Regions from separate parts of the Stenotrophomonas sp. YJH_SMC_10 genome, predicted to be linked through region 1. Evidence: predicted binding sites of a transcription regulator. Region 1 holds the regulator's gene; each other region holds the start of a gene.
What was found. The regulator FliA, encoded in region 1, starts transcription of late flagellar genes. The targets are predictions, from matches to a motif close to TAAAGTTTNNCNNNCNNNGGCCGATAA.

Region 1 (7,455 bases):
GCTTCATCGTGCAGGAGATCGCCGGAATGTCGGCGGAGCTGCCGGTGTTCACCCTCAACCCGCAATTGGAACGTGTCTTGCAGGAGTCCACGCAGGGCAACGGCGCCGCGCTGGAACCCGGACTCGCTGAGCGACTGCACCAGAGCCTGGCCGAATGTGTCAGCAAGCAGGAAGCCCGCAACGAGCCCGCGGTCGTGCTGGTACCCGGCCCGGTGCGCGCCGCGCTGGCCCGCCTGGTCCGCCACAGCGTTCCGTCGCTGTCGGTCCTGGCCTACAGCGAGGTGCCGGAAGACAAGCGCCTGAAGCTGGTCGGAACGATCAGCTGACGCCGGGCTCCGACGCGCCAGAAAACAGACACCACTTTCGAACCAACGCAACAGACCGATACCAAGGGGAACCCGCACCGTGCAGACCACCGATCACCCGAGTTCCCCGACCGCCACCCCGCCGTCTTCGCCTCGTGACCACAGCATGAAAATCAAACGATTCGTCGCCGCCGACATGCGCTCGGCCATGAACCTGGTGCGCAAGGAACACGGTCCTGACGCCGTGATCCTGTCCAACCGCCGGATCGAGGAAGGCATCGAGATCGTCGCCGCCGCCAACTATGACGAGAGCGCCGTGCAGCGTGCACTGGAAGCCTCGCGCCGTGACGTCGCACCGCCGCCGGCAGCCAAGCCGCGCACCGCCGCCGACGCGGTGATCGCCGCCGTCACCCGCCGCCGCAGTGCCACCCCGGCGCCGGAACCGGTCGCCGCCACCACCTCGGCGGTGGCCGCCCTCGCCCGCGCCGCCGTCGGCGCCACTGGCCGCACGCTGGACAGCGCCGACGAGATCGTGCCGACCCGTGGCAGCACCGGCTTTGCCGCCACCCTGGCGCGTGCCACCGTCAACGAACCGGCACTGCCGGAGCAGATCTTCGCGCCGTTCGCCGAGGCCATCGTCGCACCGGCCGCGGCTGTGCCGGCCAACCGCGCCCGCTTCCCGATCGATCCGCCGCACGAAGCGCATCACGAAAGCGTGGCGCCGGCGCTGCAGCCGCCGCCGCTGCCGACCGCTGCCGTCGCCGACGCGCAGCCGGCCAGCGCCGCCACCGAACCCGCATTGGCCGATGCCATCGTCGAAGCCGCGCCGGCGCCCACCCTGGCCCCGGCCCCGGTGCTGACGGTGGTCGCCCAGGACGACGCCGAGATCCGCCAGCTGCGCCAGGAAGTGGCCGGCATGCGCCAGGTGATCGAGCGCGAGATGAACCGCTTCACCGACGAGCGCCTGCGCGGCTGCCCGGTGCGCGCCACCGCGCTGGACCTGATGGACGAGTACGGCTTCGACGCCGGCCTGGCCCGCGACGTGGCCATGCAGATTCCGCTGGAAACCGAAGCCCACCGCGGCCGCGGCCTGATGCTGGGGCTGATCTCGCGCAAGCTGCCGATCGCCCCGGTCGACCCGCTGGAAGAAGGCGGCGTGATCGCCCTCGTGGGCCCGACCGGCGCCGGCAAGACCACCACCATCGCCAAGCTGGCCTCGCGCTTCGCCGAGAAGCATGCGCCGCGTGACGTGGCCCTGGTCACCACCGACACCACCCGCATCGGCGCCCGCGAGCAGCTGTATGGCTACGGCCGCCAGCTCGGTATCGCCGTGCACGAGGCCAACAGCGGCACTGACCTGGACCAGCTGCTGGAACGCCTGAAGGACTACAAGCTGGTGCTGATCGATACCGCCGGCCTGGGCCCGCGCGACCGCGCGCTGGCCGCCCAGCTGCAGTGGCTGCGCGCCGCGCGCCAGGTCCGCACCCTGCTGGTGCTGCCGGCCAACACCAGCTTCGGCGACATGGACGAGGTGGTCCGCCGCTTCGGCGCCGCCAACCTGCAGGGCCTGGTGCTGAGCAAGCTGGACGAGACCGGCCGCTTCGGCAACGCCCTGTCGGTGGCCGTGGACCACGCCCTGCCGATCACCTGGGTGACCGATGGGCAGGACGTTCCGGAGGACCTGCACCGGGCCAGTGCAGCCAATCTTGTACTTCGCCTTGAAGATTTGCGCCGAGCGGCCGATATGCCCTGCAACCCGGAGTTGAACCATGCCGTCGCGTGAGTACGCCAAGCTGACCAAGACCTTCCCGCTGTCGGCCACCCGCAGCGAGCCGCTCGGCCCTGTGCGCACCATTGCCGTGACCGGCGGCAAGGGCGGCGTGGGCAAGACCAACGTGTCGGCCAACCTGGCCGTGGCGCTGGCCGGCATGGGCAAGCGCACGCTGCTGCTGGACGCCGACCTCGGCCTGGCCAACATCGACGTGATCCTGGGCTTGAACCCCACCTTTACGCTGGCCGACCTGGTCGCCGGCCGCTGCTCGCTGGACGACGTCATCGTCGAAGGCCCGAACGGGGTGCTGGTGGTGCCGGCCGCGTCCGGCCGCCGGCACATGGCCGAGCTGGCCCCCGCCGAGCACGTCGGCCTGGTCAATGTGTTCTCCGAACTGGAACGCGAGCTGGACATCATGGTGGTGGACACCGCCGCCGGCATCACCGACGGCGTGCTGACCTTCTGCCAGGCCGCGCAGGACACCGTGGTGGTGGTCTGTGACGAGCCGGCGTCCATCACCGACGCCTACGCGCTGATCAAGGTGCTGTCGCGCGAACGGGGCGTGGACCGCGTCCAGGTGGTGGCCAACATGGTCCGCGACCCCAACGAGGGCCGCGTGCTGTACGAAAAGCTGACCCGCGTCTGCGAGAAGTTCCTGGCCGACGTCTCGCTGAACTACCTGGGCTGCGTGCCGCAGGATGACTGGCTGCGCCTGTCGGTGCAGCGCCAGCAGCCGGTGGTGAAGGCCTATCCGTCCAGCCCGTCGGCGCTGGCGATCACCGAGATCGCACGCCGTACCGCGCGCTGGCAGGCGCCGACCGAACCCCGCGGTGGCGTCGAGTTCTTCCTCGAACGCATCCTCAAGCAGCGTGGGGTGGCAGCATGAAAGGCGCAGCCCAGTACAGGGAAGTCCAGCGCTCGGCGGCCAACGATGTCATCGCCCAGCATTCGGACCTGGTGCGACGCATCGCCCACCATCTGGCCGCGCGCCTGCCCGCCAGCGTCGAGGTGGACGACCTGATCCAGGCCGGCATGATGGGCCTGATCGAAGCCTCGCGCAGTTACGACGCCGACCAGGGCGCTTCGTTCGAAACCTACGCCTCGATCCGCATCCGCGGCTCGATGATCGACGAGATCCGCCGTGGCGACTGGGTGCCGCGCTCGGTGCACCGGCGCGCACGCGATGCGGCCGCCACCATCCGCCGCCTGGAACAGAGCAGCGGTCGCGCCGCCAGCGCCACCGAAGTCGCCGCCGCGATGGAGATGCCGCTGCCCGAGTACCTGCGCCTGATGGAAGACGCCGCGCGCGGCCAGGTGCTGAGCCTGGAATCGCGCATCGAAGACCAGGGCGAGCTGGACACCGTCGCCCAGGGCGGCCCGACCCCGCAACAGGTGCTGGAGCGTGGCGAGTTCGGTCGCGAGCTGGGCAAGGCCATCGGCCACCTGCCCGAGCGCGAACAGCTGGTGCTCTCGCTCTACTACGAGCAGGAACTGAACCTGAAGGAGATCGGCGCGGTACTCGGCGTGAGCGAATCGCGGGTCTGCCAGATCCACGGCCAGGCCGTGCTGCGCCTGCGTGGACGGCTGAAGATTTTCGAGGCGGCGGACGCCGGCCTGGAAGAGTGAACATGCCCGAGGCGGCTGCCCCCGGCCGCCCGGAATGAACAACAAAGGAACTCTGCTTTGAACAAGAACATGCGCATCCTGATCGTCGACGACTTCTCGACCATGCGTCGGATCGTCAAGAACCTGCTGGGCGATCTTGGCTTCACCAACACCGCCGAAGCCGAGGACGGGCATGCCGCGCTGTCGCTGCTGCAGAGCCAGCCGTTCGATTTCGTGGTCACCGACTGGAACATGCCGGTGATGACCGGCATCGAACTGCTCAAGGCGATCCGCGCCGACGCCAAGCTGAAGACCCTGCCGGTGCTGATGGTCACCGCCGAAGCCAAGCGCGAGCAGATCATCGAAGCAGCCCAGAACGGCGTGAACGGCTACATCATCAAGCCGTTCACCGCGCAGACGCTGGAAGAAAAGCTCGGCAAGATCTTCGAACGCCTGGCGGCCAGCGCCTGATGGATACCACGGTCGACAGAAACGCCCTCGCCCTGCGCCTGCAGGAAGCCCTGGACGCGCTGGAGTCCGGCGATGAAGCCGCCTGGCGTCAACGCATCGACGGGCTGGTCGCGCTGCGCACGCAGCCGATGATGAGCGGCCTCTCGCGGCTGGCCCGCGAGCTCGGGCAGGCCCTGGGCGAATTGCCGACCGTGCCCAGCGAGGCCGGTGAACTGGACGATGCCTGCGCACGCCTGGACCATGTGGTGGCGATGACCGAACAGGCTACCCACCGCACCCTGGACCTGGCCGAGGAATGCCGCAGCCTGACCGAGCAGCTGCGCGCCGAAGGCCTGCAGCCGGGCCAGGACGCACAGCTCGAGCGCATCCGCCACAACCTGACCGAGATCGCCCTGACCCAGAGCTACCAGGACCTGACCGGGCAGATCATCCGTCGCGTGGTCGGCATCGTCCGCCGCGTGCACGAAGGCTTCGGCGCGCTCGGCCTGCCGCCGGAACAGCATCGCACCGACCCGGAACTGGCCGGGCCGGCACTGAAGGGACTGGACCGCCACGCGGTCTCGCAGAACGACGCCGACGACCTGTTGTCGGATCTGGGGCTGTAAGCATGAGCGCGGTATCCGACGACATCACTGCCGATTTCATCATCGAGGCACAGGAAATCCTGGATCGCCTCGGCGAACAGCTGGTGTCGCTGGAGCAGGCACCGCAGGACGGCGAACAGCTGAACGCGGTGTTCCGCGGCTATCACACGCTCAAGGGCGGCGCCGGCTTCCTTGGCGTCACCGCGATGGTCGAGCTGTGCCACGCTGCTGAGGAAGCGCTGGGCGCCGCGCGCGCCGGCCAGGCCGTATTGCAGGCGCACCACTTCGACGCCGCGCAGCAATCGCTGGACTACCTGCAGTCGATGCTGGACGCCGTGTCGTCCGGCACCGAACCGGGCTATGCACCGCCGGACCTGATCGCCCAGTTCGATGTGCACGGTGGCACCGCGGCGGCGCCTGTCGCCGCCGCTCCGGCAGCCGGTAGCAGTGACCTGATCACCGACGACGAATTCGAAGCCCTGCTTGACCAGCTGCACGGCGGCAACGCCCCGACCGCGGTCGCACCGGCCAAGAAGGCCGACGACGGGCTGATCAGCGAAGACGAATTCGAAGCCCTGCTCGACCAGCTGCACGGTAGCGCCGCACCCGGCGCCAAGCCTGCCGCTGCGCCGGCGCCGGCGCCGCTCGCTGCCCCACGCCCGGCGGCCGCACCGGCGCCGGCGCCCAAGCCGGCCGCCAAGCCGCTGGCCGAGGCGGAACATACCGTGCGCGTGGACACCAAGCGCCTGGATGCGATCGTCAATCTGATCGGCGAACTGGTGCTGTCGCGCAACCGGCTCAAGACCCTGCGTGCCCGCCTGCGCGACGAGGAGCTGGACCGCGCCGTGTCCACCCTGGACATCGCCACCGCGCGCCTGCAGTCGGCGGTGATGCGCACCCGCATGCAGCCAGTGGGCAAGGTGTTCTCGCGCTTCCCCAAGGTCGCCCGCGATGTCGCCCGCTCGCTGAAGAAGGAAGTGGACCTGGAGTTGATCGGCGCCGAGACCGAACTCGACCGCAACCTGGTCGAGGCCCTGGCCGACCCGCTGGTGCACCTGGTCCGCAATGCCATCGACCATGGCGTGGAAATGCCCGACCTGCGCGAAGCACAGGGCAAGCCGCGGATGGGCCACGTGCGGCTGTCCGCGCAGCAGGAAGGTGACTACGTCAGCATCGAGGTGCAGGACGATGGCGCCGGCATTGATCCGGAAAAGCTGCGTGCGAAGGCGCGCGAGAAGGGCCTGATCGATCCCGAAGCCGCCGCCCGCCTGAGCAGCGAGGAGTGCCTGCACCTGGTGTTCCTGCCGGGCTTTTCGACCAAGCAGCAGGTCACGGACATCTCCGGCCGTGGCGTCGGCATGGACGTGGTGCAGTCGCGCATCCGCGAACTCAGCGGGCAGATCCAGATCCAGTCGGAACTGGGCCGTGGCAGCCGCTTCCTGATCCGCGTGCCGCTCACCCTGGCGATCCTGCCGACCCTCCTGGTGCAGGCCGGCGAAGACGTCTATGCGTTGCCGCTGGCCCGCGTGATGGAAGTGCTGCACGCGCCTGGCACGTCGCTGGGCTGGTTCGATGGCCGCGCCGTGCTCGACCGCCGTTCGCACACCCTGCCGCTGGTCGATCTCCGCCAGTGGCTGGATGTGACGCCCGCCACGTCGACCCTGCTGACCATCGTCGTGCTGCAGGCCGGTGAAGCGCGCTTCGGCCTGGTCGTGGACCAGGTCCGCGGGCGCGAGGAAGTGGTCATCAAGCCATTGCCGAAGGCCCTGCGCGGCCTGCGCGGTTACGCCGGTGCAACCTTGATCGGCGATGGTCGCATGGCGCTGATCCTGGATGTGGACGGCCTGCGCTGACGCTCGCCGGGCCAGTCCCGGCGCCCCGAAAACTGTGACTACCGTCGTTACGCGATCTACCGGTGTCTCAAGTCCCATTCATACAAGCCGATACCGGATCCATGGATAGACTCAGCCTCATTGGACTCTTTCTCGCCCTGGCCTCGCTGGTCGGCGGCAGCATCCTCAAGGGCGCCGGCCTGGCGTCCCTGTGGTCGCCTGCGGCGTTCGTGATCGTCATCGTCGGCACCGTTGCCGCGATCCTGCTGCACACCTCGCCGGCGGTGTTCAAGCATGCGTTCAAGATCGTGCGCTGGGTCGTGCGCCCCCCGCACAGCGACCGCCGCGAGCTGATCCAGCAGATCGTCGAGTGGAGCAACATCGCCCGCCGCCAGGGCCTGCTGGGCCTGGAATCGCAGGTGGAAGCGCAGCAGGACCCCTTCCTGCGCAAGGGCCTGCAGCTGCTGGTGGACGGCGTCGAGCCCGAATCGATGCGGCACATGCTGGAGATCGAACTGGGCAGCCAGGAACACCAGGACCAGGCCGGCGCCAAGGTGTTCGAGGCGATGGGCATCTACGCCCCCACCCTCGGCATCATCGGCGCCGTGCTCGGCCTGATCGCGGTGATGAAGAACCTGGCTGACCCGAGCAAGCTCGGTCACGGCATCGCCGCCGCGTTCACCGCAACGATCTACGGCATCGCCTCGGCCAACCTGCTGTTCCTGCCGATCGCTGCCAAGCTCAAGAGCGTGATCTCGCACAACACGCGCGACCGCGAGATGGTCATCGAAGGCCTGATCTCGATCGCCCAGGGCGAAAACCCGCGCAACATCGAAACCAACCTCTCCGGCTTCCTGCACTGACATGGCCCGCCGCAAGCACCACGA
Region 2 (7,455 bases), on a different contig from region 1:
GCGCGTGGCCAATGGCCTGGCCCTGCCTGCACTGCCCGACCCCGCGCCCACCGCTACCCCGGTGCGGGACATGCCGCCGGCCCCGGAAGTGCGCGTGATCGGTCGCAACAAACCCACCCTGCAGGGTCGCTGCATCGGCATCCTGTTCGACGAAGGCTCCGACGCGCGCGTGATTGCCAGCCTGAGCAAGGCGGCCCGGAAGGCAGGTGCAGACGTGAAGCTGGTTGCACCAAAAGTGGGAGGCGCCACGCTCAGTGACGGCAGCGTACAGGCCGCTGATGGGCAACTGGCCGGCACGCCATCGGCCGTGTTCGATGCGGTGGCCGTGGTGCTGAGCGTAGAGGCATCAAAGGCGTTGTCGAAAGAGAGCGCCGCCCTGGAGTTCGTCAGCCAGGCGTGGGCACACCTGAAGGCCATCGCCAGCGACGCGGGCGGCCAGGCGCTGCTGAAGGCGGCGAGGGTCGGCAACGACCCCGGCATCGTCGAAGCAGAAGACGCCAAGGCATTCCTGGCGGCGGCCGCCACCCGCCAGTGGGCGCGTGAGCCCAAGCTGCGCCTGCTGGCCTGACCACAACGACAGGAGAATCGTCATGCCCCGTGGTGACAAATCCGCATACACCGAAAAGCAGAAGCGCCAGGCCGAGCACATCGAGGAAAGCGAACGTGATCGCGGCGCGAGTGAAGGCACCGCCGAGCGCATTGCCTGGGCCACCGTGAACAAGCAGGACGGCGGCGGCAAGCGCGCCGGCAGTGCCCGCAAGGGCGCGAAGAAGGCGACCAGCAAGAAGGCTGCCAAGAAGGCGCCTGCCAGGAAGTCGGCCACAAAGAAGGCCGCAACCAAGGCGACGGCGGCGAAGAAGGCGCCTGCGAAGAAGGCACCTGCGAAGAAGGCACCTGCGAAGAAGGCGGTGGCGAAGAAGGCACCGGCTCGCAAGACCGCGACAAAGAAGGCCGCAAAGAAGACGGCGAACAAGGCTGCGGCCAAGAAGGCGGGTACGGCCGCCTCGCGGAGCGCCGCCGCGAAGAAGGCAGCCGAGACGCGGGCCGCGAAGAAGACCGTGCGCAAGGCGGCGGCGAAGAAGGCTGCGCGTACGCGTGCGCGCGGCTGAAGCGTCGGTCAGGAGGGGAGCGTCCTCATCCATGCAGCAACTTCGGCTGCGGCTGCGTGAGCACGGGCCTGCAGCAGCAGATGGGGCCCTTCCAGCGATACGTGCCGGGCGTCGGGCAACAAGAGCTGCAGCTCGGCCACGCTGGGCGGCCACAACAGGTGGTCCTGTCGTGCATGCAGGCATAGCGTCGGCAGCGTGAGCTTCGGCAACTGCGCGCGGACATCGATCTGCAGTGTCGCCGCAGCGCGCTGCCGCAGCATCGCGGCCGGCGCCGCAGCGATCGCATGTCGCAGCTCGCGAAGGTTCATGCGTGTCCGCCAATGCCCCAGCAGAAGCCGGGCCAGCAACGCCAGCGGCGGCCGTGGCCATGCGGGGGCAAGCAAGCGTGCGCTCGCCGCTGGCAGCGGCACCGGTCGCCGCGCGAAAGTCGTACTCAGTATCAATCCGCGCAATCCCGGCGGTGAAGCCGCCGCCAGTTCGATGGCCAGTGGCCCGGCAAACGATTCAGCCAGCAGCACAAAGGGAGCGATGGGAAGCTGCGGACGCAGGATCGACGCCAACGTAACGTAGTCCTGTGGCCCCTGCATAGGTAGCGGCAGCACCTGCACGGTAACTCCCTGGCCCTGCATCGCCTCCACGAAGCATGTCGACAGCAGGCCGCTGCCATCCAGCCCCGGCAGCATCACGATCGGGAGCATCACGGCGCTCATCACATTGCTCACCTTCCAGGCCCCTTCGCACGATTCCCTGCCCCGCAGCTTCGCTTATCGGCTCGACCCAGGGAAGTGCACGCCGCTGATCGCGGCGCTACCCTGATGGCCCCTGACGGAACAGAGAAGGTGGCATGCGCAAGCCCCGCTGGCTCAGCTTGACCGGCATCGCCCTATGCGCGCTCTATCTCGCGCTGACCGCCTGGCTGGTGTTCGATGCCCGGTCCAACAGCGACCCCAAGAGCGCCTACATCCTCATGCAGCTGCCGGTGATGCTGCAGACCGCAGCACTCAACGCCATCGGCGTAGGAAGCTGGCTTTCCGGAATGACCTGGATGACCGTCTACCTCCTGGTGATTCCCCCCACGCTTGCCGTGCTTTACGTGCTTGGGGCCATGCTCGGCAGCGTCCTGGAGCAATGAGGGCGATCCTCCCTGCTGCCTGAGCGGGCGATGGCAATACGGCCGCTCAAGGCGGCCGTATTCCTGTCACTGCACTGGCAGCCCGCTCAGGCTGCGCGACGGGGCACAGCAGAGACCACCGCGCCTTCCACCTTGAATACCGCCACCGACGTGGTCAGCGCATGCGCCTGTTCTTCCAGCGCGCGGCTCGCGGCAGTGGCTTCTTCCACCAGGGCCGCGTTCTGCTGGGTCACCTGGTCCATCTGCACCACCACCTGGTTGACCTGCTCGATGCCGGCGGCCTGCTCCTTGCTGGCCGCTGCGATGTCGCTCATCAGCTGGGTGGTACGCGAACTGGCCTGGGCCACGCGCGCGATTGCAGCTTCGGATTCAACGGTCACCGCCAGGCCACTCTTCACCTTGGCAGCAGCGTCTTCGATCAGCTCCTTGATTTCCTTGGCGGCGACACCGGCACGCTGCGCGAGCGTACGCACCTCGCTGGCGACCACCGCAAAGCCACGCCCCTGCTCGCCCGCGCGCGCGGCTTCCACTGCAGCGTTCAGTGCGAGGATGTTGGTCTGGAACGCGATGCCGTCGATCACCGTCGAGATTTCCGAAATGCGTGCCGAAGACTGATCGATCTCGCCCATCACCGAGGCCATCTGTGCCATTGCCTGCTCGGTCTCGCGCACGGCGGCACCGGCGGCATGCGCTTCACTGTCGGCCTGCCGCGCCAGTTCGGCGTTCTGGCGTACGGTCGAGGTCAGTTCCTCCATCGACGCGGCGGCCTCCTCCAGGTTGGCCGCCTGCTGTTCGGTGCGGCGCGAGAGGTCGTTGTTGCCGGCCGCCAGTTCCTGCGCGGCATTGTTGATGCTGTCGGCGGCGGCCTGGATGCCCTGCACGATGCCGGTCAGCTGCGCGGTGGTGGTATTGGCGTCGTCACGCATGCGGGCGAACACGCCGTCGTACTCGCCATCCATGCGCGCGGTCAGGTCGCCGTGCGAAATCGCGCGCAGCACGTCGGAGACATCGGCGATGCTGGCCTGCGAACTGGCCATCATACCGTTGAGGTGCTCGACCATTGCCTTGAACTGGAACTGGAACGCAGCCGCATCACCACGCATGCTGAAGTCACCGGCGCGAGCGGCGCGGGCCAGTTCATCAATCTGCGCGTTGATCGCCATCAAGCTCTGCTTCACTGCAGCCAGCGTACGGGTCAGCGTGGCCTTCTCGCCCGGGTAATCAGGCAGATCACGGCTGAGGTCACCGATGGCGTAGCGCTGCATCACCTCGGCCATCAGCAGTTCCACCTCAACGTGCGATTCGACCAGGCTGTTGGTCGCCTGCACCATGCGGCCGAAATCGCCGGGGAAGGCGCTGGCGTCCATGCGATAGCGGATCGCACCGGCCTCGTGCTGCTCGGCCATCTGCAGCTGCGCGCCGATCGCCGCCTGCACGCTCTGGCGGACGCTGGCCATGGCCTCGCCCAGCTGGGTCAGTTCGTCGCGGCCACCGAGGCGGAACTCCTGGTCCAGCTGCCCCTTTGACAGCCGCTCGGCCAGGTTCACCGCGCGCGCCAGCGGGCCGGTCAGGCTGCGGCCGATCATCACCGAGGCAGCGATGCCCGCCAGCAGCGCGACGCCGCCCAGCACCAGCAGCTGCAACAGGCTGCGCTCGCCCAGGCGGATCGCTTCGGCAGCAGCCTTGCGGCTTTCCTTTTCCTCGAAGTCCACGCCGTCCGACAGCGCCTTGTTCCAACCGTTGGCCGCGTCCTGCACCGGGCCCAGGGTCAGCGCCACGGCACCCGGATAGTCGCCCTGCTCCATCAACTCGCTGGTCTGCTTGTTGAGCGGGCGCGCGATGGCTCGCTTGGCGGCGATGGTTTCCGCAATGGCTTTGCCTTCGGCATCACCCGGAAGCGCCTGGTAGGCGGACCAGCTGGCCTCGTAGCGCTTGACCAGATCGGCAATGCGCTTCTCGTCGCTGCTGCGGTCGTCACCTTGGCGGATCAGCATCTCGCGGCGCACCACCATCATCTGATTGTTGGCATCGAGCATCTGCGACAGCAGGCGCACCTTGGCCACGCTGATATCGACCACCTGCTGCATCGCGCGCTTCTGCACGACGCTGGCGGTGGCCCCGGTAGCGACCACGGCGGCAACCAGCAGCAGCAACAGGCCAAAGCCCAGCCCAAGACGCCAGGCAACCCTGACATTCCTCAAGTAGTTCATCGGTACATCCAAAACGGGGGGATGCGCCCTTATCGGCGTGGCCCGAAGCGCCTTGATGGGAGCTGCCACGCTCGTCCGGGTGCGGTTCAGAGAGGTGATGGCGTCGATTCCTGGCGCTAGCGACCCTAAAGTTTCCTTCCATGCTGCCAAGGGTGCCCGCCTACATCGTGGCCCCTTAGAATCGAATCGATCCTTGAAGATGAATGGATACATCTGATGAGCCACGATTTTCCCCACCAGTTGATTATTTTCGGCCCACCGGGAACCAGCAAGAGTTACAAGGCCCGGCATGAGAAGACGCCGATGCTCGGCATTCGCCCGGACGAGGTCATCCCTGTGACGTTCCACGCCGAGTTTGGTTACGGCGATTTCGTCTCCCGCCTGTTGCCACTGTCCGAGGGCAACAAGGTCCATTACCAAGTGCATGCCGGCCCCTTCATCCGCGCGTTGGCACTTGCCCTACACCGTTCAGAGCATGGCACGGCCGATTCGCCGCCTCGCAACGTTGTCCTGCTCATTGACGAAATCAACCGTGGCAACTGCGCGGAAATCTTCGGCGACATCTTCCAGCTGCTGGACCGTGACGATGACGGGCAATCCAGCTATTCCGTCTGTGCCTCGAAACTGACGGTGCAGGCGCTGATCAACGAGATCCGCGAACTTGAAGCTCGCGATGACAGAGACTCCTCCACGCTGATCGGTCGTATCGAAGATGAGCGCATGCTGAGACTTCCGGCGAATCTCTACCTGATCGGGACCATGAACACTGGCGACGAATCGATCTTCTTCATGGACTCTGCATTCAAGCGCCGCTGGAATTTCCAGTTCAGTCCAGCCGAGTTCAATGCAGTTCCCGCTGCGCAGGCCAATGCAACGATCGAAGGCCACCCATCGGTTACCTGGAAGATGCTGGTGGATGCTCTCAATGCGATGATCGTCGAGAAATGCACCTCTCCGAATCTCGACGACAAACTGATCGGCCCCTGGTTCATCAAGGCGCGGGCCATCGCTGCAACAACACCACCCGCGACGCTGGAACAGACGCACGCTGCATCGATTGCCGAACTGCGCAAGCTTGCCCCAGGGGCTGCGGAGTACATGCAGGGCGCGGACTACAGCCAGAGGTTCGACGATGCATTCTGCAAGCTCCGGAAATCCTGCAATGCCGAGACCTTGAAGGCAATCGACACACTCTCGGGCTTTGACGAGTCCGCCAAGCGCAAATTGAAGACTATTGCCTTTGCCATCAGCGGCTCATCCCCCTACTACAAGTCAAAGATAAACTTCCAGAAGACCAAGGACGGGATGCTCATTGAGGATTTCGTCGAAGCGCTTGCCGTGACACAGGAAGTCCATCCCATTGCCCACCATATCGCCGCCAGTGATATCGAGGGAAAGCTATTCCTCTACCTGTGGGACAACGTCTTCGAAAGGGACAAGTCCCCACTTGCAGAATGGCTGCGTATTCCCCCGGAATCACTGAGGACCTTCGGACAGTTTTCCGCCCGACGCGATGACTTCATCCGCAGCTTCACTGTTTCGGAAGATCTGCATGCAGCTGCATGACGTCAGCGTCGTCGCGGCTGGGTCCAGCGCTGTGGGCCTGTTCGTGGAAGATGGGCGCACCGAGCTTCGCGTGCCGCATGGCATGCCGACCTCCACCGCGCCCCGCGACGCATTCCGTCTGCTCTACCTGGCTTTCGCCGCTTTCAGGAATGTCCAATCAGATCTCGGACATGCACCGCAGCAGGACGGCGTTGAGGCAGACACGCATGGACGTGGACTTGCAGCGGCCCCCGCTTCGTTCGTCGACGCCATTGCCATCGACTCGCTGTTCAACCATTCCAATCCACTTCGACTGCTTTCACTTCGCTCACAGATGGCGCGGCGGCAGGATGGCAATCTGAAGTACGCTGACCGCCAGCTTCACCATGCATTGTTCAACGACGACGACGCCCCCTTCTTTCCGAAGCTTCCCACCCGGCGAAGCGTATGCGAACGCGGGACCGCCGACATCGTCGGCCTGTATTTTTTTCTCGCTGACGACTTCTATCGCAACCTGCTGCAGATCGATCCCGGCATCATCTGGGGACGCTTCACCATGGATGCCGTACAGCGCGCAACGGACTTCCGCCATCGCCATCTGCGCGAGGGTGACTCGCTGCATGAAGGTGATGCCTGGGCACAGGAGCTGCTGCTGCGGCGACTCCAGCAACTCCTGAGAACGTGCTACCGGCAGGCAACGCTGCGCAGCGCGGAGTTTCTTTCGCTGCATGCAGCACTGGAACGCTACCTTCATCCCGCGCTCGCAGGTAGTGTGCAGCAGGGCCAGGTCTGGGGCATGCGGGATTTCTGGCCTGTCTGGGAATCCATGTGCCTGCATGATGCCCTGCAACAGGCGAGCGACACGCACGGCACATCCGTCCTCACCTGTGACAGTACTTATCTCCCATCCCACCCCATCGCCATCGAGCAACGGGACACCTGGGGACAGCGACAGCATTCAATGTTCGCCCATAACGGACTCTGTCGCCGTCCCGACCTGTTGCTGCAACGCGGCTCCGCGTACACCGTGGTCGATTTCAAGTACTACCCCATCGCACCCGACTGGCATCAGCGAAGCCGTCGCGACGAAGACGAGAAGGCGCCCTCCTTGAAGGAGAAAGCGCAGAAGGATCTGGACAACATTGAGTTGTATGGACTTCTGCTGCACCGTCACCTTGCTGAGGTGGAGCAGGCATCGGCAACGATCACCCTGGAGTTCTGGCTCCCCGGAGGCGAAGCGCAGCGGATTCACATCCGCAGCTCGCCTGCCTGGAACCCACCACTAGAGGTAGTGACTCTTCCTCTGCCGGACATGATCAGGCGCTACGGAGAGCGACATGCCTTCAGCATGCGCGGCAACCACGCGCATGCAGTTGCCAAAGCTGCGTGAAGACAGACTGCTCAGGTGTGGGTCAGGCTTTTCACGCGGGCTGCTCGTGCTCCGCTGGCATGGTGGACG
Region 3 (7,455 bases), on a different contig from region 1:
GTGCTGGTGGTGGACGAAGACCACAGCGCGACCAGCCGCGAGCTGCTGCGCAAGCTCGACGCACTGCGCGTCGCGCGCGTGGTCGGGCAACCGGCGGACGTCGACAGCGCACGCCGGCAGCTCGAAGCCGGCCATGCCGAAGGCATCGTCGTGATCCCGGCCAACCTGGAACGCGACATCCTGCGCGGCCATCCGGCCAAGCTGGTATTGCTTGGCAACGGTGCCTACCTGGGCCGCGCCAGCTGGGTGCTGGGCAGCGTGGCTGATGCGCTGGGTGCGTTCGGGCGTGATGCCGTGGTCGGCCAGGCCGCCTTCATGGGTGCACCGCAGGCACCGCCGGTCACGCTTGTGCAGCGCCCGCTGTACAACACGCAGGAAGGCTATGGCAGCGCCATCGTACCCGGCGTGGCCGAACTGATCGTGCACCAGACGCTGCTGATGGGCATCGGCGTCCTGCTCGGCGGCCGCCGCCTTGCACTCGGCCGGCGCCTGCGCTTCGACCTGCCGACGCTGGCCGGCATGGCACTGGGCTTCGGCCTGATCGGCCTGTTCGGCCTGTTCTGGTATGCCGGTTTCACTGCCTGGGTGCAGGACTATCCACGCGGCGGCAACCCGCTGGGCCAGCTGCTGGGTGGCACGCTGTTCATTGCGGCGACGGTGGCCTTCGGCCTGTTCGTCGGCAGCTTCTTCCGCACCCGCGAGCGCGCCTTCCAGTACATCATCGCCACCTCGATCCCGCTGTTCTTCCTGGCCAACCTGTCGTGGCCGGCGGTGATGACGCCGCAACCACTGGTCTGGCTGGCACAGCTGCTGCCGACCACCTCGGGCATCAACCTGATGGTCCGCCTGAACCAGATGGACGCCCGCCTGGCCGACGTCAGCCACGAACTGATCACCCTCACCGTCCTGCTGCTGCTCTACGGCAGCCTCGCCACCTGGCGCCTCCTCGCCCGAAAAGGGGACGGAGGGGATTAAGTCGTAAGCGGCCTGTTCAAGCGGCGCGGCATGGCCGCATCGATCCAACGTTCAGGGGTCCGGGGCGTACCAGAACGGGATGCGGAACGTGCGACGCCGTCCGCCCCCGCGCTCGCCGCCTGTGGCATTCCACACCAGTTCCAGGTCATGGCGCCCCGGCGCGAGCCCCCGGGTAGGCAGATAGCCCACCAGGCCGCGCATATCCAGGTCACGCCGCTCCATGGGCACGAAGCCCTGCACGTCGACCGGGGTGCCGTCCAGCTTGACCTGCCAGAGCCGGGAAAGGCACTCCACTGCGGCATTGGCGGCCTGTTGCCCCGCCGCCTCATTGCGCGCGTCCGGAAGTGCGGTGCAATGCTGGCGCGCCAGCGGATTGTCGCGTTGCGGGCGATGCGGAATGAACACGCGAAGCTGCGCACCGCTGATCGTGTCCGACGGGATCATCGGATACGGCAGCAGCTGGTCATGCGCCGAACGCATCGATTCGTAATGCGCACTCAGCATGCCGTGCTCAACCGCCGCTTCCGTGACGATCTGATAGCGGTTGAAGAGCGAGAACTTCAACGACGCCATCACCTGCACGGCCGCCAGCAGCATCGCTACCAGCACCGCAAACAGGTAGGCCGCCATGAACGAACGCGAGCGCAGGTTGCTCTGCATGGTCAGCTGCATGGCCTGCATCAGGCGCAACAGCGGAACCCGTTGCAGTGCCGCCAGCATGCCCTCCAGCAGTCGCTGCGGTCGTTCATGGGGCTGCCCGCGCGCGCGCCGCCGCGCCACGATCTTTTCCAGGATACCGGGGGCCACGGCCAGTGCCAGCATTGCGGCCAGCACGCTGCACAGGGCAAGCATGGCGACATGATCGGCGCCACCGGACAGCGCGCCGATCACCATCGACACACCGAGCGTCAGAACGGCCAACACCAGCGTGCCCGCCAATGTCTGCACCGCAAGCAGAGTGGTCGAGAACAGCATCGTCGCCAGCCGATCGGCACGTTCGATGCTGCCATCGAGGCCTCCGTCCCGGGCCTGCAGGAAGGCGCGCGTGACCGCCCCCATTCTTGGCAGGCGCGCCCAGTCAATGCCATCGGGGAAGTGCGACCTGAGGCCGATCAGCCCGATCCAGTAACCACGCACCGTGAGGTGGATGATCAACGCCACTGCCAGCACATAGCACATGCCAACACTGATGCTGAAACCGAACCAGAGCATCTGGAAGTACATGCCTTCGGTGTGCAGGCTGCTGCGCGCCCAGGCGTCGAACAGATAACCGGGCACGGCCAGCAGCGCGAACGCCAGCAGGCCCGAAATGAAGAGCTCCAGTTCATCGGTGCGATCACGCACGCGATGGGGATGGGCAGTCGCTTCCGGTATCGGGTCATGCCCGGCTAGCGGTGCCGGTTGGGGAGCTGGAGCCGATTCGTTCACTGGACGTTCATCCGTTGAGTCGGCGCAGTATAGGCACGACACTGGAGCCAGCGGTACCGGTCCGGAACGACGAACGCCGGCACAGGGCCGGCGTTCGAGTACTGCGATGTGGAAGGGCTGAATGGTGTGTGGCAGCAACCGATCAGCGATAGACGCGTTCGCAGCGGCGTTCGACCACGCGATCACCATTTTTCTGCTGCTGGTTGCCCTGGATCTGCCGGCCCGCCGCACCACCGGCCACGGCGCCTGCCACGGTGGCGAGCTTCTTGCCATTGCCGCCGCCCACCTGGTTGCCCAGCAGGCCGCCGATCACCGCGCCGGTGGCCGTACCGGCGATACGGTTGGGATCGCGTGAGTTGCGCTGCACTTCCACGTTCTTGCAGACCACGCGGCTGCCGTCGTTAAAGCGGCGTCCTTCGTCGCGCGGCCCATAGGTCTGTGCGCCGGCCACCGACGATGCCGCCAGCAGGGTGCCCAGCACAAGCAATCGGGTCGAGGTCTTCATCGCAATCTCCTGAGTTCCGGTATGGCGCAAGTGTCCTCCCGGGCTTGGCAACCGGAGGTGAAATGCGCGTGCCGGGCAACCCACCGGCCATCGCGCGTTCAGGAAAAAATCCGCGCCCATCACGATCAGCCATCGTGATGGGCGCCGTCTCCCTGATGGCAGCTCCCCTGCTAGAACTCTTCCCAACCCCCTGCGTTGGCCGCCAGCGTCGGCTCGATGCGTGGCGCCAGCACCGCCGGCCTACGTACCGGCGTCACCTTCGCGGTGACCGCGGCCAGAACCGGGCGCGCCGCAGCGGCCGCCGTCGCCGCACCGGTGCGGAACACCGAAACCGCCTCGGCCAGCAGGTTGGCCTGCTCCTCCATGGAACGCGCCGCCGCGCTGGCTTCTTCCACCAACGCCGCGTTCTGCTGCGTGGTCTCGTCCATCTGCACCACCGCCTGGTTGACCTGTTCGATGCCCGAGCTCTGCTCCTGCGATGCGGCAGAGATCTCGGCCATGATGTCGGTCACGCGCTGCACCGAGGCCACGATCTCGCCCATGGTGGTGCCAGCCTGGCGGACCAGCGCCGATCCATCGGCGACCTTGCCGACCGACTCCTCGATCAGGCCCTTGATCTCCTTGGCCGCGCCGGCCGAGCGCTGTGCCAGCGTGCGCACCTCACTGGCCACCACCGCAAAGCCCCTGCCCTGCTCGCCAGCACGCGCAGCCTCCACCGCCGCATTCAAGGCCAGGATGTTGGTCTGGAATGCAATGCCATCGATGACCGAGATGATCTCAGCGATCTTCTTCGACGAGGCTTCGATGGCCGACATCGTGGTGACCACCTGCCCGACCACTTCGCCGCCCTGCGAGGCGACACCGTGCGCGCCGATCGCGAGCTGGTTGGCCTGGCGTGCGTGCTCGGCGTTCTGCTTCACGGTGGAGGTCAGTTCCTCCATCGACGCGGCCGTCTCTTCCAGGTTCGCCGCCTGCTGCTCGGTGCGCCGCGACAGATCGGTGTTGCCCGAGGCAATCTCGCCTGCTGCCAGGTTGATGCTGGATGCGCTGGCCTGGATGCGGCCTACAATCTGCGTGAGCTGATCGACGGTGGCGTTGCAGTCATCGCGCATGCGGGCGAACACACCGTGGAAGTCGCCCTGCATGCGCACGGTCAGGTCACCGCGCGAGATCGCCTGCAGCAGGGTCGACACCTGCACCAGGTTCTCGTCGGTGGTCTGCATCAGTCGATTGAGCCCGGCCACCATGTCGCGGAAATCATGGGCGAAGCGATCTTCATCGCCGCGCAGGCTGAAGTCACCCGCCGCCGCTGCCGTCGCCAGCCGGCGGATCTCACCGTTGATCGCCGACAGGCTGGTCTTGGTCTCGTCCATGGCTTGGGTGATCGCCGCCTTCTCGCCCGGCAGCGCATCCATGTCCACCGACAGGTCGCCACGGGCGTAGTGCTTCATCACCTCGATCAGCCGGTTCTGCACCTGCACGTGCGAACCGACCAGCGCATTGGTCTCATGCACCATGCGCCCGTAGTCGCCGGGGAAGGCACTCTCGTCCATGCGATAGCTGAGGCTGCCCGCATCGTGCTGGCGGGCCAGCTCGCCCTGCGCCGCCATCACCGACTGCAACTGTGCCTGCATGCGCTGCATGGACCTGAGCAGCTGCGTCACCTCATCGTTGCCGGACGCGTCGATGCTGTTGTCGAGCCGCCCGTTGGCGATGCCGTCGGCCAGCTTCACCGCACCCTCCAGCGGGCGGGTCAGGCTGCGGGTGATGGCCCATGCGGCCAGCGAACCCAGTATCAGGCTCAGCACACCGAACACGATCGACAACGTGCCGGTCCAGGATTCGGTTGAACGGTATTCCTCGCGGCTGCGCTCGGTGAGTGCCTCCTGATGCCGCAGCAGGGACGAGATGGCCTCGTTCCACGCGGTTGCCAGCCCTTGCTCGGCCAGCAGTTCCTTGGCCGCACCGTCGAAATCACCGGCCTTCATGCGCTCATGCAGATGCTGGGTGGAGGCATCTGTGGCCTTGCGTGCCGCGTCGATTTTCGCCACCAGGGTATCGCCGGTGGCATCGCGCGGGATCTTGATGTACCGGGCCCATATACCATCGTAGGTCTGCGACAGCTCCTGCGCCTTCTGATAATCCCTATCGAAATCCTCGCCGCGCTTGATCACCATCAGCCGGCGGTGCATCAACACCGCGTTGTTGGTATCGAGCATGTCGTTCAACAGCCGCATCTTCACCATGTTGACGTCCACCACTTTCTCGAACTGGGCGGACTTCAGATGATTTCCGTACAGCGCCAGGCCAACGATGGCCACGATGAACAGCAGCAGCAAACCAAACCCGGCACCCAGCCGGGATCCCACTCGGAGGTTGCGTAAGGCGAGCATCTCAATTCCCTTGATCATGGCCGTACGATCGATGGCGGCGCAGCCAGGGGAAACTTTATGGGCCGATATTTTTTATTTCGATCCAATAATATGAAACTGTGCAGACCGTTGTGAAGGTAGCGCACAAATAGACCCTAGAGCCCATTCCTTTATGACGCCCCTTTTCCAGCAGAGGTTCACGCCACCCTGAGGTTTATTTCTGCGGGCCGGAGACGGCGCACGGCAACCGGGTATCCAGCAGTAACTTCCGCAACGAAGAAGCCACCAGAGGCACGCGCCGCCCCATCTTCCGCCTCATGTATGAAAATGGATTCTTCGCCACTTCGGAAGGTAGCCCCTTGCACTGCAATTCCGAATCGGTGTTACTCGGGAGTGTTCCTCTGATATCCATGGGCTGATGCAGATGATTTACGGCGAAGCCGGGCATCCACGGACGTGTATCGCGATGGCGGTGTGACGTCCGGCCGCCGATATCGCCCACAGCCGCACGGCGCTGGGCATGGAGGCCACCCGCCAATGGCTGCAGGCAAAGCTGGACACACCGGGCAGCTTCAATACCCAGGCCATCGCCCGCCAGCTGCAGGCCCTGCAACAGGGCGAAGGCCCCACCTGTTTCGAGATCGTCGTGCAGATCATCGCCAGCCATCGGCAGATCACCCTGGTTCCGGCCTGACTGCGTGCCTCCTCACGGCCAATGGCCGCCAACCGCAGCGGCGCCCGCCGGCCCCAGCAGTTACCATGGACGGCCCTGTACCCGCTCCGCTGCCGCTGCCGCCCGGCGCGGCCGGATGCCCTGATCCACGAGCCCCATGTCCAAAGACAAGTCCGCCGAACATACCCCGCTGATGAAGCAAAACGACTAAAAGAAGATCTTAGGCACCAGGAGCCTTGTGCCGCAAGGATCTTAGGCGGCCACCCGCGAGACCCGCGCTCCAACGCAACGTCGCCGCAACAGGTCTATGACCAATAACTGAACGACAAGAAGCGAAATGATGTCGCTCTGAGCGACATGACGGGTGCTTAGCTGTTAGGCTGATGTCGTCATCGCGGGGAGCAACAATCCGTGCCATGGTGTGAGTAGGCGACTACTCGAGGGCGAATAGCCCAAAACACCCCGAGCGACGCGTCAGCGGCCGGCAACGGCCGGGACCATCGGGAAGGGTCAGGTGGCTGCGGCAACGGCTCGCAGCCATAGATTGGAGGAGGGTAGTAACTGGCGTTTCCCCATTCTCGATGTAGCAACGGAGCCTTTCCAATCCCGGAAAGGTGCATCGAGGACACCAACATGGTCTCACCTGTTGACAGGAAAGATGACAAGCGCCAGCTGCTGCTGAAATGGTTCAAACGAGTTTTTGGTGGTCCTTGGTTGTTCCGTTTCTTGATGATCGTGTGGAAGTTGTATGACCACCTTGATCGCTAAGCACGGCGCAGGACATTCGGACTCTAAGACTCATCAGTAGCACCCTCCTTTTTATCTACACATGCAGGAAGAGAGGAAATGCTTTACAAGGCTTTAAAGACGGTCCGCGAGGTTCACCGAATGCAACAAGGTGAGCTGGCGGAGCGCCTGGGCATATCACGCTCTCATCTATCTGAGATCGAGTCAGGAAAGAAAGCTGCGTCAGTCGAGCTTCTACACAAGTTCGCAGAAGTATTCGATGTGCCGCCTTCAACATTCCTAAGCTTCGCCGAAGCCCTTGAAGGCTCCTCGGAGCGACGTCAGAAGAACGCCAAGAGGCTGATGAAAATTCTGGAATGGACACTGGATTCTAACGATGACGCTCCCCCGGAAAAGCGCTAACCGCTATGACATCACGTCGTCCGCGTTCTTTCGACTACCGACCTTAAAAGCACTCGCGCGAGTACTTCAATGGGATGGAACCCCAAGCGCCCTGCGAGCACTGTGCAAACGGCCCGACAACTTCAGCGAGTTCTACCAAACTCATCGTCGGACCGGGAAAAAACGTCTAATTCAAGCTCCAAACGCGGTCGTTAAGCCGCTTCAGAAGCGACTTAACGTGCTGCTCAAGCAGATCTGCGTCCCGGACTATCTGCACTCTGGTATCCCGAAGCGCTCTCACCTCACCAACTCCGAACGCCACATGCTTGCGGAAGGCGCAACGGTGACGGTGGATGTCTCCGATTTCTACCCTA
Region 4 (7,455 bases), on a different contig from region 1:
CCCCGCCCTCCATGCGGCCCTCGCCCTCGGAGGAGGAGGACGGCTGCTCGCCTTCCTCGCCCAGCTTGGCGATGCCGTGGGACAGGTAATTGACCACATCCAGCCGGGTCACATCCTGCTGGTTGAGGTAATAGACGGCGTGGGAGTCCTTTTCGCCGAAGATGGCGACCAGCACGTTGGCGCCGGTGACCTCCTTCTTGCCCGAGGACTGCACGTGGTACACGGCCCGCTGCAGCACCCGCTGGAAACCCAGTGTCGGCTGGGTATCGCGGCCGTCATCTTCGGCCAGGCGGGACACGGAGGCCTCGATGGCCTGCTCCAGCTCCTGGCGCAGGCGTTCGGCGTCGGCACCACAGGCCTTCAGTACGGCCTGGGCAGACGGGTTGTCGAGCAGTGCCAACAGCAGGTGTTCGACCGTCATGAACTCATGCCGGGCCTCACGGGCGCGCTTGTAGCACTGGCCGATGGTGTGTTCGAGGTCTTTGCTGAACATGGATTACTCCGGCGGCAGATGGGAACAATATGCGGCCTGACTACGCGATTTCCATCACCCTAGCGGATTGCTGCGTTCAGATGGCGTTAGCACTGCAGATCGCTTGATCTTCATTCACTCCAGGATCGTACAACCGGCATGAGCGAACCCTACCTGAGCCGCTGGCGATTGCGGCGTGATGGCCCGGCCATCCGTACGCCCCACGCCCGGCTCTGGCCGGTGCTGACCGCCGGCGGCGAGCCGGCGATGCTGAAGATTGCCGGCGAAACCGAGGAGCAGAACGGCCATCGCCTGCTGCGCTGGTGGGACGGCGATGGCGCTGCCCGGCTGCTGGCCCACGAGGGGCCGGCGATCCTGATCGAGCGCGCCAGCGGTCAGTCGCTGCGGCAACGCTCGATCGATGGCGCCGATGACGCCTGCACCACGATCCTGTGCCAGGTCCTGCAGCGGTTGCACCGGCCACGGAGCGCGCCGCCTGCAGACCTGGTCTGCCTGCGTAGATGGTTCGCCGACCTGCTGCAGCCAAGGGCCGCGCTGCCGCCACTGCTGGAACAGTGCAGATCACTGGCAGAAGGGGTGTTGCAGGAAGAACGGGAGATCCGGCCGCTGCACGGCGACCTGCACCATGACAACGTGCTGGATTTTGGTGCGCGCGGCTGGCTGGCGATCGATCCGAAACGGCTGCTGGGTGACCGCGCGTTCGACTACACGACGCTGTTCAGCAATCCGGATCTGTGCGGCCCGGGCATCCACGTGGCCACGCGGCCGGAGCGGTTTGCCGCCCGACTGGAACAGGTCAGCGCGCTGGCTGGGCTGGAACGGGCGCGCCTGCTGCGCTGGATCGCCGCCAGCGCGGCACTGTCGGCCGTGTGGTTCCAGGACGATGGCGACCCCGCCGACATCGACGAGGCGGTGGCGCGGATGGCACTGGAGGCGCTGGCGGAGAGGTGAGACCCGCGCTTGGCAGGTGCGCACCTTGGTGGGCACACCCATCCGGGATCGATGTGCCCGGACGAGAATCGGCAGCCGGTCAGGCCTTTTCCATCGTGCACAGCAGCGGGTGCTGGTTCATCCTCGAATACTCGTTGACCTGGGCAACCTTGGTCTCGGCGACCTCGCGGGTGAACACCCCGCAGACGCCGCGGCCGCGGGTATGGACGTGCAGCATCACCTGCGTGGCCTTGTCCAGGTCCATGCTGAAGAACTGCTGCAGTACATCCACCACGAAATCCATCGGGGTGTAGTCGTCGTTGAGCAGCATCACCTGGTAGAACGGCGGCGGCGCCACTTCCGGGCGCGCGGGCTCCACGGCAACGCCGTGCTCGTGATGGGAATCGGGGGGGGACTCATGGGGCATCCCCCCATTATAGAGGTTGCACCGCGCCTGCGTCGGCGCGCCGTGGATTGGACGGCACGCACGCCCAACGTCACAATTGCAGCTTCTTTCAACACTGTTTCACAGGATCTTCATGAAAAGGACCCTTCTGCCCGCCCTGCTGATCACCCTGGCCGCTGCCGGTGCTGCCACCGCCGCACCCCAGGCCGACAAGTCCGTGGCCCGCCACCTGGACAAGCTGGGTTACACCTACGAGGTCGACGAGGATGGCGACTACCGCATGGTCTTCGACGTCGAGGGTGACCGCACCCAGATGGTCTACGTGCGCTCGGCGGTGGAAGACTTCGGCAGCCACAACATCCGCGAGATCTGGTCGCCGGCCTACAGTGCCAAGACCAAGCAGTTCCCGGTGGCCGTGGCCAACCGCCTGCTGGAAGATTCGCAGGACGCCAAGATGGGCGGCTGGGTGAAGCAGGACACCACCGCCATGTTCGTGGTGAAGATCGACGCCGATGCCACCCCCGACCAGCTCAGCGACGCCATCGATGCGGCCATCCGCACCGCCGACGCGATGGAGCTGGAACTGACCAAGAAGGACGAGTTCTGAGTTGAACGCCACGCCGGACCCGCGCTGGGCACCGCACGCCACCGTCGCCACGGTGGTGGTCGACGGCGGCCGCGTGCTGCTGGTTGAAGAGACCATCGACGGCCGCCCGGTGCTCAACCAGCCGGCCGGCCACCTCGAGCCGGGCGAAAGCCTGGCCGAGGCTGCCCTGCGCGAGACCCGCGAGGAAACCGGCTGGACCGTGCAGCTGACCCACTTCATCGGCTGCTACCAGTGGACCGCCGGCGACGGCACTGCCTTCCTGCGCTTCTGCTATGCGGCGCGCCCGGTCTCGCACGACCCGGCGCAGCCGTTGGACACCGGCATCGACCGTGCACTGTGGCTGACCCCGGCCGAGCTGCAGGCCGCCGGCGCGCGCCAGCGCAGCCCGTTGGTATGGCAGGTGGTGGCCGATTACCTGGGTGGCCAGCGCCATCCGCTTTCACTGGTCCGGGAGGTCGCATGAGCACTCCGCGCGTGATGGTGGGCGTGTCCGGTGGCGTCGATTCCTCGGTCGCCGCCTGGCGCCTGGTCCAGCAGGGCGAGGCCGTGGCCGGCCTGTTCATGCAGAACTGGGCCGACGACGGCAGCGGTGACTGCCGCGCCGAGGACGACCGCCGCGATGCGGTGGCGGTCTGCGGCCTGCTCGGCATCCCGTTCCACTTCCGCGACTTCTCCAGCGAGTACTGGCAGGGCGTGTTCGAGCACTTCCTGGCCGAGTATGCGGCCGGCCGCACGCCGAACCCGGACGTGCTGTGCAACCGCGAAGTGAAGTTCAAGCATTTCCTGGATGCTGCCCGCGAGCTGGGCGCCGAGCGCATCGCCACCGGCCACTATGCCCGGGTGACCCAGCGCGGCCACCAGTGGCTGCTGCTGCGCGGCGCCGACCGTTCCAAGGACCAGAGCTACTTCCTGCACCAGCTGGGCCAGGAGCAGCTGGCGGCCACCCTGTTCCCGATCGGCGACCTGGAAAAGAGCGACCTGCGCCGGATCGCGCGCGACGTTGGCCTGCCGACCCACGCCAAGAAGGATTCCACCGGCATCTGCTTCATCGGTGAGCGCGATTTCCGCGAGTTCCTTGGACGCTATTTGCCGGCCAAGCCGGGCCAGATCCTCGACCCGGCCGACGGCAGCGTGATTGCCGAGCATCCGGGCGTGTTCTATTTCACGCTGGGCCAGCGCGAGGGTCTCAACATCGGCGGCGTGCGTGGCCGCCCGGCTGCACCGTGGTATGTGGTCGGCAAGGATGTGGCCAGCAACGTGCTGTATGTGGACCAGGACCGCGACAGCCCGTGGATGCTGTCCGGGCGCCTGCGTTCGGAACGCGCGCACTGGATCGCCGGCGCGCCGCCGGCGCGGCACTTCGAATGTACTGCCCAGACCCGTTACCGCCAGCCCGATGAGCCCTGCACGGTGCAGGTGCTGGACGACGGCAGCGTGCTGGTCACCTTCGCGCGCCCGCAGCGCGCCGTTACCCCCGGTCAATCGTTGGTGCTGTATGACGGTGATGTGTGCCTGGGTGGCGCGGTGATCGCCGCCACCGATGCGCCGCTGGAAGAGCGCCTGCGCACCACCCCCTCCCCTTTTGAGGTAATCGCTGCATGAGTTTCACTGTCGACGACCGCGTCCTGGCCCTGGCCGGCATTGCCCAGGCCCTGCAGCAGGTCCGCCGCATCGCCGATACCGGCCATTCCGACGCCGCCGCCGTACGCACCGCCGTGGACAGCGTGTTCCGCGTGGATGCGTCCTCGCCGCAGGCGGTGTTCGGTGACCGCCATGCATTGAAGGCGGGGCTGCGCCTGCTGCACAACTACTTCCGCAGCCAGGGCCAGGACCCGATCCTGCCCAAGCTGGCCCTGTCGGTGCTGCAGCTGGAGCGCCGCTTCGTGCAGGACGGGGCGACCGTGAACAAGGTCGCCTCGGGCATCGAGCGCGCCCAGCGCCAGGCCGCCGAACTGGGTGACAGCGGTCACCCGGACGTGCTCGCCAGCCTGGGCGGCCTGTACGCCGACACCATCAGCCACCTCAAGCCGCGGGTGATGGTCCAGGGCAACCCGCACTACCTGGGCCAGGCCGGCGTGGTGGCGGAGATCCGCGCCCTGCTGCTGGCCGCGGTGCGCGCGGCGGTGCTGTGGCGGCAGCTGGGTGGCAGCTACTGGGATTTCCTGTTCGGGCGAAAGGCGATGATCGAGGCCGTGGACCGCCTGCTGGCCTGAGGGTGTGGGGTCAGAGCCCTTTTCCATGGAAAAGGGATCCGACCCCGTTGCTGCCTGCCCAAGGGGTCGGATCCCTTTCCGACACGGAAAGGGCTCCGACCCCGAGGCCGCCAGGGCGCCGGAAAACCGGCGCATTCAGAATGCACTTCGAGGCACATCGACGTTAAAGAGAAAGGGGGTACGGCCGATACATCCTCCGTGCACCTCCCGAGAACGTCCATGTACTCACGCATTTTCATCCGTCTGGCCGCCCCCCTGGCTCTGACCCTGCTGCTCCCCTTCGCCATCGGTTTCGAATGGCCGGCCGCCCTGCGCTGGGCGATCCTGACCACGATGACGCTGAGCTGGCTCGGCTTTGCGTGGTGGACCACCCGCGCCCAGGCACATCGTTCCCCCGAGCACGCCCGTGTCCTGCGCGAACAGGACCAGCTGCTGACCGAGCTGCGCAACTTCGTCGGCAACGAGATCGACGGTTCGCGTGGCGAAGTGGAACGCGCCCGTGACCTGATCCGCCAGGCCGTCTCCAGCCTCGGCGGCAGCTTCGATGCGATGAACCGCAAGTCGCGCCAACAGAGCCAGGCCCTGTCGCGCATCGTCGACCGCGCCGGCGATGAAGGCAATGCCGGCCTCGACGTCGCCCGTTTCGCCCAGCACGCCAGCCATCGCATGGAACAGCTGGTGGAAGCGCTGGAACAGGTCAGCGGCCAGAGCAGCACCACCGTGCAGCACATCGACCAGATGGCGCAGCACCTGGATGGCATCTTCGCGTTGCTGGAAGACGTCAAGTCGATCGCCGACCAGACCAACCTGCTGGCGCTGAACGCGGCCATCGAAGCGGCGCGTGCCGGTGAAGCCGGTCGTGGCTTCGCCGTGGTCGCCGACGAAGTGCGCAACCTGTCCGAACGCTCGACCACCTTCAACGAGCAGATCCGCAAGCTGGCGCACAGCTCCAAGGACGCCATTGCCAAGGTGCGCGAGACGGTCTCGCACATGGCCTCGCGTGACATGGACCGCTCCCGCGAAGCGCGCCAGGAAGCGGCGGCGATGCTCGACAATGTCGCGCAGATCAATGCCTCGCTCGGCGACGGCATGCGCGAAGTGTCCGAGTGCGCCCGTGCGATCGATGGCAGCGTGGCCGAAGCCGTGCGCGCCCTGCAGTTCGAAGACATCGCCACCCAGGCCCTGGGCGGCGTGCACACCCACCTCGACCGTCTGACCGCCATCAATCGCGAAGCGGTGGCCCTGCAGGAGCTGCTGCACCGCAACGGCGGCGTGTTCGACGAAGAGATTGCCAGCGCCCTGCAGCGCACCGGCAACCGCCTGCGCGAGCTGCGCAGCGAATGGGAACGCCCGCCGCACAAGCCGGTCGCCCAGCAGAGCATGGGCGCCGGCACCGTCGAGCTGTTCTGATCCTGATGTCCGCTGCCCTCGCCGGCAGCCCGCAAGGCCCCGGTTCGCCCGGGGCCTTTGCCTGTGACCCGCCGTTGGATGCATCCTGTACGCGCACCATGACCCTGATCCGCGCCCTGCCCGCCCTCACCGACACCGAGCGCCCGCGCAACGCGAGCGTGCGTGAGCAGTTGCAGCAGCTGGAAGACGTCGCCCGCGAGGAACTGCTCGAACTGCAGCACCTGGCCGATGCGCGCCCCGCCCCCTCCCGAGCCGACGATGAACTGCTGGGCCTGGCATGGGACCTCGGGCTGGATGGCGAAGCCCTGAAGTAGATCCGCGTCCTGCGTGGATGGCCGTCGCGCATGGCATGATCCACCGGTCCCGTTCATGGAAGACCGATGGCCATCGCCCTGATCGCAGTACTCCTGATCGAAACGGTCCTTCTGATGGCCTGGGTGGCCGGCTATTTCAGCTGGGGCATCACCCTGTTCAACGAACGCATTGCGGCGTCACCGGCCATGCAGGCCCGCCTCTCGCTGGGCAGCCTGGAACGTGACCTGCCACACGACAAGTGGTTGCGACTGGCCTTCCATGCGCTGCCCGATGGCAGCATGGCGTTCCGCGAGAGCTTCGCGCCGAGCTTCGGCCTGCGCTACTTCCCGGTGATGCGCGGTCGCATCGTACTCAACGCGCGACGGCACGAGGTGCGGGTGACGGGCCTGTGCAGCTGGTTCGTGGCGATCCTGTCGCTGCTGCTGTTGCCGCTGGTGGCGATGCGCCCGATGGTGGCGCCGATGCTGCTGGTACTGCCGCTGTTCCTGGCCAGCTACCTGGTCCAGAAGCGGCGCTATGCGGCCGTCGTCGAGGCCCTGCGCATGCAGTTGAAGGCGGAGTTTCCCAGGTAGGGCCACGCCGTGCGTGGATGGTCGCGCGCCCGCGCATCCGTGCCGACCGACGGCCGGCACCCACCGGAGCCGGGCGCACCAGAGTCAGGCCACACCGGGCCGGCATCTGCCAGCGCAGATCGTCAGCGCACCAGCACCGCTTCGCCGCTGGCGTCGGTGCGCATCGGCGCCGGGCGCTGCTGGCGCAGCCACTGCGCCAGATCGCGCGGGCTGAGCGGGCGCGAGTACAGGTAGCCCTGGATCTCGTCGCAGCCCTGGCGGCGCAGCATGTCTTCTTCCTGGTGGGTTTCCACGCCTTCGGCCACCACCTTCATGCCCAGCGCGTGGCCCAGGTGGACGATGGCCTGGGTGACTTCGGCCGTGCCCGAATCATGCAGCATCCCCTGCACGAAACTGCGGTCGATCTTCAGGCGCCCCACCGGGAAGCGATTGAGGTAATTGAGGTTGGAGAAGCCGGTGCCGAAGTCGTCCACCGCCAGCGGCACGCCGTGCCGCTCCAGCACGTCGAA

Region 2: AC5P9C_RS00170 (methyl-accepting chemotaxis protein) is a predicted target of FliA. The motif match lies at 4,481-4,507, and genes of this name have one in related genera.
Region 3: AC5P9C_RS04350 (methyl-accepting chemotaxis protein) is a predicted target of FliA. The motif match lies at 5,333-5,359, and genes of this name have one in related genera.
Region 4: AC5P9C_RS05760 (methyl-accepting chemotaxis protein) is a predicted target of FliA. The motif match lies at 4,814-4,840, and genes of this name have one in related genera.

What each region holds. Positions count from the first base shown of each region.
Region 1 is NZ_JCAFUS010000023.1:24,983-32,437, forward strand. Features, by position in the region: gene flhA (flagellar biosynthesis protein FlhA) at 1-326, shown strand, start outside; gene flhF (flagellar biosynthesis GTPase FlhF) at 472-2,088, shown strand; gene AC5P9C_RS19600 (MinD/ParA family ATP-binding protein) at 2,075-2,962, shown strand; gene AC5P9C_RS19605 (RNA polymerase sigma factor FliA) at 2,959-3,702, shown strand; gene cheY (chemotaxis response regulator CheY) at 3,760-4,152, shown strand; gene AC5P9C_RS19615 (protein phosphatase CheZ) at 4,152-4,757, shown strand; gene AC5P9C_RS19620 (chemotaxis protein CheA) at 4,760-6,589, shown strand; gene AC5P9C_RS19625 (flagellar motor protein) at 6,691-7,431, shown strand; gene motD (flagellar motor protein MotD) at 7,433-7,455, shown strand, end outside.
Region 2 is NZ_JCAFUS010000001.1:35,249-42,703, reverse strand. Features, by position in the region: gene AC5P9C_RS00190 (catalase) at 1-568, shown strand, start outside; gene AC5P9C_RS00185 (hypothetical protein) at 591-1,109, shown strand; gene AC5P9C_RS00180 (alpha/beta fold hydrolase) at 1,118-1,819, opposite strand; gene AC5P9C_RS00175 (hypothetical protein) at 1,954-2,241, shown strand; gene AC5P9C_RS00170 (methyl-accepting chemotaxis protein) at 2,328-4,451, opposite strand; gene AC5P9C_RS00165 (McrB family protein) at 4,668-6,017, shown strand; gene AC5P9C_RS00160 (hypothetical protein) at 6,004-7,386, shown strand.
Region 3 is NZ_JCAFUS010000002.1:218,521-225,975, reverse strand. Features, by position in the region: gene AC5P9C_RS04365 (ABC transporter permease) at 1-975, shown strand, start outside; gene AC5P9C_RS04360 (hypothetical protein) at 1,027-2,592, opposite strand; gene AC5P9C_RS04355 (glycine zipper 2TM domain-containing protein) at 2,546-2,908, opposite strand; gene AC5P9C_RS04350 (methyl-accepting chemotaxis protein) at 3,079-5,301, opposite strand; gene AC5P9C_RS04345 (hypothetical protein) at 5,801-5,974, shown strand; gene AC5P9C_RS04340 (helix-turn-helix domain-containing protein) at 6,800-7,102, shown strand; gene AC5P9C_RS04335 (reverse transcriptase family protein) at 7,077-7,455, shown strand, end outside.
Region 4 is NZ_JCAFUS010000003.1:23,405-30,859, reverse strand. Features, by position in the region: gene clpA (ATP-dependent Clp protease ATP-binding subunit ClpA) at 1-493, opposite strand, end outside; gene AC5P9C_RS05790 (APH(6) family putative aminoglycoside O-phosphotransferase) at 632-1,444, shown strand; gene clpS (ATP-dependent Clp protease adapter ClpS) at 1,524-1,850, opposite strand; gene AC5P9C_RS05780 (hypothetical protein) at 1,963-2,436, shown strand; gene AC5P9C_RS05775 (NUDIX hydrolase) at 2,438-2,899, shown strand; gene mnmA (tRNA 2-thiouridine(34) synthase MnmA) at 2,896-4,038, shown strand; gene hflD (high frequency lysogenization protein HflD) at 4,035-4,649, shown strand; gene AC5P9C_RS05760 (methyl-accepting chemotaxis protein) at 4,869-6,059, shown strand; gene AC5P9C_RS05755 (hypothetical protein) at 6,158-6,373, shown strand; gene AC5P9C_RS05750 (hypothetical protein) at 6,440-6,946, shown strand; gene AC5P9C_RS05745 (bifunctional diguanylate cyclase/phosphodiesterase) at 7,069-7,455, opposite strand, start outside.